2 regions of the Paenibacillus sp. J22FR21 genome follow, and region 2 is predicted to be linked to the other one. Evidence: predicted binding sites of a transcription regulator. Region 2 holds the regulator's gene; the other holds the start of a gene.
What was found. Region 2 encodes Rex, which represses fermentation and respiration genes when NADH is low (regulators of the CRP and FNR family bind a similar motif). Its sites were predicted from a motif close to TTGTGAAATATTTCACAA; they were not measured.
Positions count from the first base shown of each region.

Region 1: nadA (quinolinate synthase NadA) is a predicted target of Rex. The motif match lies at 2,714-2,731, and genes of this name have one in related genera.

Region 1 covers NZ_JBWDNJ010000014.1:17,254-21,501, forward strand. Annotated here, with positions in the region: gene nadC (carboxylating nicotinate-nucleotide diphosphorylase) at 1-49, opposite strand, end outside; gene nadB (L-aspartate oxidase) at 90-1,706, opposite strand; gene nadA (quinolinate synthase NadA) at 1,748-2,686, opposite strand; gene ftsH (ATP-dependent zinc metalloprotease FtsH) at 3,062-4,248, opposite strand, start outside.
Region 2 covers NZ_JBWDNJ010000001.1:456,207-460,454, forward strand. Annotated here, with positions in the region: gene dinG (ATP-dependent DNA helicase DinG) at 1-2,349, shown strand, start outside; gene AC0YNS_RS02270 (redox-sensing transcriptional repressor Rex) at 2,346-3,002, shown strand; gene AC0YNS_RS02275 (amidohydrolase) at 2,983-4,248, shown strand, end outside.

The DNA of each region.
Region 1 (4,248 bases), on a different contig from region 2:
CTGTCCCGATATCTTCAGCAAGCCACGCCTTTATTTGAGCCCGCAGCATATCAGTCGCACTGTTCCCGAATGCCGCCGCAAATTGTGCTTCATACATCTTCAATTCGCTCCTCTGTTATCCCGTTCTCCCGGTGGAGAACGGTATGCTTGCGCCAGAGCACATCATTACGCTCCGGAAAATCTTCCCGACTATGCGCGCCTCGGCTTTCTTCCCGTGTCAGGGCAGACTCTGCCGTGAGCATCGCGCAGGTCAGCAGATTCGCAAACTCATATTCTTCTCGTTTCGTAATAACGGAATGAAAAATCGAACGCAGCTTCTTCAACTCTTCAAGCCCTTTGTTCAGCCCGTTAGCATCACGATTCAACCCGACATACCGCACCATCGTCTTCTGCAGCTTCAATCGCTTCTCAACCACCGCCTGGATCGGCGCTTCGCTCCGTTTCAGTGAATCCATGTGAACATCCGTATGGCCTTCAAGCGGAGGCAGCGTGTTAATACGCTCTACAATTCGCCGTCCGAACACAATCGCTTCGGATAACGAATTGCTCGCCAATCGATTCGCACCATGAACGCCGGTCGACGAACATTCGCCGCAGGCGAACAACCGACGCAAATTAGTTTCGCCGTTCAAGTCGGTTTTTACGCCGCCCATCATATAATGCGCCGCAGGGGCAACGGGAATCCAATCCGATGTCAAATCAAGTCCGAAATTCAAACAGAACTCATAAATGTTCGGAAACCGGTGTCTCACCATATCCGCGGATTCATGTGTCACGTCAATATAAACGAAGGTGGATTTGGTCGCTTCCATCTCGCTGACGATCGCCCGCGCCACGACATCCCGGGGAGCCAGCTCAAGCTGCTCGTGGTATTTCTCCATAAACCGTTCGCCCCGGATGTTACGAAGCACCGCACCTTCACCACGCACCGCTTCCGAAATCAGAAAACGAGGCGCACCCGGGTAACAAAGCGATGTTGGATGAAATTGAATAAACTCTACATCTTTTATGTAAGCACCTGCACGATAAGCCATAGCAATGCCGTCTCCGGTAGCTACTTCGGGATTCGTCGTATAACGGTACAGCTGCCCTGCTCCGCCGGAGCAAAGAATCGTTGCTTTGCCACGTACGAACAATCGCTGTCCATCCGGTTTCTGTACCAAAGCACCGACGCAAACACCGTCATCGGTAATCAGATCGATCACGAAATGATCATCCCAAACCTCAATCCGCGGGTTCGCAATCGCTTTCTCCGACAACGCACGAACGATTTCGAAACCGGTCGCATCTCCATTGGCATGCAAAATACGACGCTGACTGTGCGCACCTTCCTTGGTGAGCGCAAACTCGCCGTTCTCTTGGTCAAACTGCGTACCCATGCGGACTAAGTCCTCTACGCCTTTCGTTCCCTCATGCACGAGCACATCGACAGCTTTATGCGAGCAAAGTCCGGCTCCGGCAATAAGCGTATCCTGACGATGATAAGCCGGGGAGTCGTCCTCGGAGATAACAGCTGCAATGCCGCCTTGGGCATAACGCGTATTGCTGTCCATCAGCGACTTCTTCGTAATCATGAGCACATCATTCGTTTCACTGGCTTTAATTGCGGTAAAAAGACCGGCAATGCCGGCCCCGATTACAATGACATCTTTATATATGACTGGAAGCCCTTCGAGTTCAACATCTACGAGATAACGTGGAATCATAAGTGCAACTTTCCTTTCTCATGGAAAGAGAGTAGCGCATGCTACTTCACTTGTAACATGCGCTCCAGGGATAGACGGGCTTGATTGGCAACCTGCTCCGGTACGTAAATTTGCGGCTGCATCGTTTCCAGACATTTCACAAGCTTCTTCAGGTTGTTTACTTTCATGTTCGGGCAAACCAAGTATTTCGTAGCAAAATGGAAGGTCTTATTCGGGCTGTCCAGACGAAGCTGATACCCTGTGCCATCTTCCGTTCCGACGATAAACTCCTGGCAATCCGATTCTTTACAATATTTTATAATAGCGGTTGTACTGCCGACGAAATCGCCAAGCGCTACTACTTCAGGACGGCATTCAGGGTGAACGACGAACTGCGCATTTGGATATTTGGCTTTCATTTCTTCTACATCTTTGACGGTCAGCATGTCATGCGTGTTGCAATAGCCTTCCCAGATAATCATCTTCTTGTCTGTTTTCTGCTGCACGTAATGGCCAAGGTTCTTATCCGGCACCCAAATAATTTCGTCTGAATCGACCGAATTCACGACACGCACGGCATTAGCAGAGGTACAGCAAATATCCGTTTCCGCTTTGATTTCGGCGGAGGAGTTGATATAGGTGACTACTTTCGCATTCGGATGCTGTGCTTTCAGCTTCCGCAAGCCATCGACGTTGACCATGTCAGCCATCGGACAGCCGGCGCGCTCATCGGGAATGATAACAGTCTTGTTCGGAGCCAGGATCTTCGCACTTTCGCCCATAAAATGAACGCCGCAGAACACGATTACATCTGCATCCGTTTCCGCTGCCTTCTGCGCAAGCAGGAAGGAGTCGCCACGGAAATCGGCCACTTCTTGAATTTCATCACGCTGATAATAATGCGCAAGTATAATGGCGTTACGCTCTTTCTTCAATTGCAACAATCGTTCCCGTAGTTCGCGGTTTTGTTCCGCTTTCCTTTCGAGAGCTAATGCTTCCATAGCTAAATTCCCCTCTTTTCACTAACTTTGTGAACTGATGCACAAACTTGGCTGTTCGTTCACCATGATTTATCGAAAATGCTGTTATTCCGCTGTGTATTCATCATCTATCATGCCCACGTCATAAGCCGCTTGATTCGCAAGAGCCTTTACAAGGGATTAACCTTAAATTTACACAAGGTAGTGTGCGCTGTCAACAGACAAAAGAGGCCGTTTTAACCGATCTACGGAAGGTTTACGCAAGTAAAGAAGTTACCAAGCCTCTATGCTTACTCGTCCTTCCACTATAGCGCTAAAGCGCCTTCCTGCACAAAAGGCTGCCCGTGCAGTTGCCTGCAATCGGACAGCCTTTGAGGACTATCAACTTCTATTTCATTAGGACTTCGGCGTACCGTCGTCGTCTTCGTTACCGCTGTCTGGATCAACCGGAGGTGTTAATTCGCCTGGCTCCTTCGAACCAATACGAACCTTCACGCCGCCAATCGTATCGATAATCGGCTCTGCTTTCGGCTCTGCGGAAACGATGTTCGAACTGCCTTCGCCGCCTTCTGCCGATCCGCCTTCGATCAAACGTTTGATTTGTTCAATCTCCAACGTTTCTTCGGTAAGGAGCGTTTGAGCAATAAGATGCATCTCTTTGCTCTTCTCCGTAAGAAGCTGTTTCGCACGGGCATAGCAGTCTTGAATGAAGCTCTGCATCTCTTGGTCAATTTCATAAGCGATGGCATCGGAGTAGTTCTGCTCATGTCCAATGTCACGGCCTAAGAATACTTGGCCTTGCGAGCTGCTGCCGAATTGCATCGGTCCAAGCTTGTCGCTCATTCCGTATTCCATAATCATCGCACGAACAATGCTCGTCGCCGATTTGAAGTCACTGTATGCGCCAGTGCCGATTTCGCCGATGTAGATCTCTTCGGCTACCCGGCCGGCAAGCAAACCCGTCACTTTATCAAGCAATTCCTGCTTGGTCGTCAGCATGCGATCGCCATCTTTAGGAAGCATGATGACATAGCCGCCTGCGCGTCCGCGCGGGATAATCGTTACTTTATGAACCTGATCCGCATGCTCCAGGAAGTAGCCTGCAATTGTATGGCCCGCTTCATGGTAAGCAACAATGCGTTTCTCACGGTCACTGATAACGCGGCTGCGTTTCTCCGTACCGACGATAACACGGTCAATCGCTTCGTCCACTTCTGTCATCGCGATGTCTTTCTTGTTGCGGCGAGCGGCTAGAAGGGCTGCTTCGTTAAGCAGGTTCTCCAGATCCGCACCGGTAAAGCCCGTTGTCCGCTTCGCGATTACATCAAGTTTCACGTCTTTGGCAAGCGGCTTATTGCGAGCATGTACTTTCAGTACAGCTTCGCGGCCTTTCACATCCGGACGGTCAACCGTAATTTGACGGTCGAAACGACCCGGACGAAGAAGTGCAGGATCGAGAATATCCGGACGGTTGGTAGCCGCCACGATAATGATACCTTCGTTCGCACCGAAGCCGTCCATTTCAACGAGGAGCTGATTGAGCGTTTGTTCGCGCTCATCATGTCCGCCGCCGAGACCGGCGC
Region 2 (4,248 bases):
TACGTTTCTCAGATGGCCTTCATGAAAGAAACGCAAACGTCCATCGATCCCGATGCTTATCATTACTTCCGTCAATTTGCCATGAAAGCCGGCGATTGGTCAGAGGAACAGCATCCAAGGGAGAACATGGACGAGGAATCCGGAACGTCTGTGACGGACTGGACGTTCCCGCAATTTCTGACGCATATCAAGAACGAAATTGCCGCCCTTGTTCCTGGTTATGAAGAGCGAGAACCGCAAAACATGATGTTCCAAGAAGTGATTGATGCGCTGGAAGAGGAGCGTCATTTGCTCATAGAGGCAGGTACAGGCACAGGAAAGTCGCTGGGCTACCTCATCCCGGCTCTGTACTATGGTGTCCAGCACAATCAGAAGATAGTCGTCAGCACGCACACGATTAACCTGCAGGAACAACTGCGGGCACGCGATCTGCCGCTGCTGCAGGCTGTCATGCCTTATCCATTCCGAGCCGCCGTCTTTAAGGGACGCGGCAATTATTTATGTTTACGCAAGTTTGAAGGTAAAGTAAATATGCGTGATTTCGCTTCACCGGCAGAGGATCGAATTACGGCTTCGCAGATGGTCGTATGGCTGAGTGAATCGAATCACGGTGATCAGGAAGAGCTTAATTTTGGCAATCGGGGTGCTGATTTCTGGGGAACGGTTGCCAGTGACACCGACTCCTGTCTCAATCGTGCCTGTCCCTGGTTCAAACGCTGCTATTATCATCGCGCGAAGCAGGAAGCCAATATTGCGGATGTCGTTATTACCAATCATTCGATGCTTTTCACGGATATACGAGCGGATCATCGATTGCTTCCGGGATATGAGCATCTCATCCTTGATGAAGCCCATCATTTGGAAGAGGTCGCAGGCAAACATTTGGGTACGCAGGTTTCCTATTATTCCGTCCAGCATCCGGTACTAAGACTCTGCAAAGATGCACGCAATGGCCAGTTGATTGCGCTTAAGAGCAGATTGGCGAACGAGGACGTCGAGAAAACCCAGAAATGGCGCGAGGAAATCGATGAAGTTGTTCCGGTGTTCGGCGACTTGCGTGATGAGTGGGATCGCTTGTTTGAAATGCTGTACACGCTGATGGGCAACGGTGCTCCAGGTACGAAGAGCACAGGGGATGGCTCTAGCGGGGAAACCGGGCAATTCGTGCTCAGACTCCGCAGCGGCAAGCTGCCGGATTATTGGTCGGATGCACAGCTCATTGAGGAAGCGATTAACGGATACTTAAGCCAAATCATTCGTCCTCTCGATAAAGTGTTTGCAGCCATTAAAGAAGAGATCGATGATCCCGGCATCGCCGCATTGGTGACGGACTTAAGCGGCACGATCAAAGACCTGTCCCGGGCCAGAGATGATTTGCGACAATTCATGAAAGCAGATAAGACCGATACCGTATACTGGCTTGAAGCGAACAGCAATTCAAGAGCCAAATCGATTCAGCTATACGCTGTACCTGCGGATGTGAGCAGCCAGCTGCGTACTTATTTCTTCGATATTAAGAAAAGCGTCATTCTCACTTCAGCGACCTTATCCGTTCAGAAATCATTCCAATATGCATGTGAGCAGCTGGGTCTAACCAAAGATGAGGAGCAGGGACGCCTGAAGACGGTTCAACTGCCGTCACCGTTTAATTACAGAGAACAAGCGCTGGTCATTATCCCGCGTAACTTCCCTGTACTGAAAGGTGCCGCAGGAGATCCACAGTTCAATGATATGCTGGTAAAGTCATTGACAGAGGCGGCGATTGAGACAAAAGGTCGTATGCTCGTTCTGTTTACGTCCTATCGGATGCTGAAGCAGGTTTATGATCCGCTCAAGGAAGCGCTGGCGCCAACCGGAATTCATGTTCTGGGACAGGGAATTGACAGCAGCAATCGCAGCAAACTAACCAGAAGATTTCAACAGCAGCAAGCTTCTGTTCTGCTTGGAACAAGCAGCTTCTGGGAAGGCGTAGACATTCCCGGTGATGCATTGACCTGTCTGGCGATTGTCAGACTTCCATTCCAGCCGCCTAACCATCCGCTGGTGGAAGCAAAGTCTGAATTGCTGCAGGAGCAGAAGCAGAACCCGTTTATGAAGCTTTCCATCCCGCAGGCGGTAATTCGCTTCAAGCAGGGCTTTGGCCGCCTTGTGCGGACCGGTAAGGACCGCGGCATTGTTCTTATCTACGATACCAGAGTGATTGATACGTATTATGGCAAATATTTTCTGTATTCCCTACCGGGGCCGAAGATCGAGCATATGCATTTAGAGCAAATTGTTCCTCGCATACGCGAATGGCTTGCACCAAGTCCAAGTTCAACTCCAAGTGAAGAAGAGGTGGAGAAATGAAGCCGATGAAAATATCCGAGGCGGTCGTTCGCAGACTACCGGTTTATCTGCAGGTCTTGAACGATCTGAACATGCGGGATGTTCAGACGGTTTCATCACAAGATCTTGGCAATAAGCTGGATCTGAATCCGGCACAAATCCGGAAGGATCTCGCTTACTTTGGCGATTTTGGCCGAAAAGGGATCGGTTACGATGTCACTTATTTGATCGAGAAAATCCGTCAAATTCTAAAGCTGGACCAGCCGCTGAATGTAGGGCTGGTCGGAGCCGGGAACTTAGGACGAGCACTCTGCAACTATAATACGTATCTGAAGGATAATATGAAAATCACTGCCGTCTTCGATGTTCATCCTTCTATGGTGGGTGCTTCCATTAATGGGTTGACTGTAATGTCGATGGATAAGCTGAAAGAAACGGTCGCTGAACTCAATATCCGCATAGGAATCATTACAGTACCTGCAATTGAAGCGCAAAATGTAGCAGATAAATTCGTCGAGGCCGGCGTTGATGGCATCTTGAATTTTGCTCCTACGATTCTCAGAGTGCAGGAGCATGTGCGTATCCATTATGCGAATTTCACTACTGAGCTGATGAGCTTAGCGTATTACTTGGATGAAGAAGGGGACGACGAGAATGAAACGGTTGTGGATTGAGAACGGTACTTTTGTCACGATGGACGAGCAGCGTCCCGTATTGAAGGGCCATATGGTCGTGGAAGGCGATACCATTCTGTATCTGGATGAGCAAGCGCCGGACCCGATTCCGGCAGGGGCTGAACGTATAGATGGACGAGGGCTGGTATTCATGCCAGGTTTAATCAATACGCATGGACATGCTGCAATGTCACTTCTCCGCGGCTATTCCGATGACGAAGCGCTGCAAGTATGGCTCGAGCAGAAGATGTGGCCGATGGAAGGCAAATATACGGATGAGGATGCTCGCTGGGGGACTGCTCTGGCCGTTGCCGAGATGCTGAAATCCGGAACGACAACATTCGTCGATATGTATGATCGGATGCACATCGTAGCTGAGGTTGTAGAGCAATCCGGTATGCGCGGCCTGCTTACTCGCGGTGTAATTGGACTTTGCCCGCCGGACGTGCAAACTGCCAAGCTGGATGAAGCAAAGCAATTTGCGCAAGAGTGGAACGGAAGAGCAAACGGCCGTATTCGTACGATGCTTTCACCGCATGCTCCATATACATGTCCTCCGGATTATATCGCTCGTATCGTAGAAGCTGCGAACGAACTGGATCTGCCGCTTCATACACATATGTCGGAAACGGCTGCGGAAGTGCAGTTCAATGTCAATGATTACGGCTGCCGGCCTGTCGAGCACTTGGACAAGCTTGGTTTCTTCTCCCGTCCGGCTTTGGTCGCGCATGCGGTTCATTTAACTGATGAAGAGATCGCGCTTCTTGCCGAGCGTGGCGTAAGTGTTTCCCATAACCCTGCCAGCAACCTGAAGCTTGCGAGCGGCATTGCGCGTGTACCGGATCTGATGAAAGCCGGCGTAACCGTATCGCTTGGGACGGACAGTGCGGCAAGCAATAATAATTTGGACCTGTTCGATGAAATTCGGTTGGCAGCATTGATTCACAAAGGGATCTCCGGCGATCCGACTGCAGTTCCGGCATGGGAAGCGCTTAAGCTTGGTACCGTATACGGCGCACGAGCGATTTGGCAGGAGGAGCGCTTAGGCGCACTTAAACCGGGTATGAAGGCCGACTTTATCGCTTTGAATATCGAACAGCCGCATTTCTATCCACAGACTGAAATTGTCTCCCACCTCGTGTATTCCGGATCAGGCCGCGACGTTGTTCATGTATGGGTTGATGGCGTTCAAGTCGTGAAGCAAGGCGAATGTGTCTTCCTGGATGAAGCACAAATTCGCGCTGAG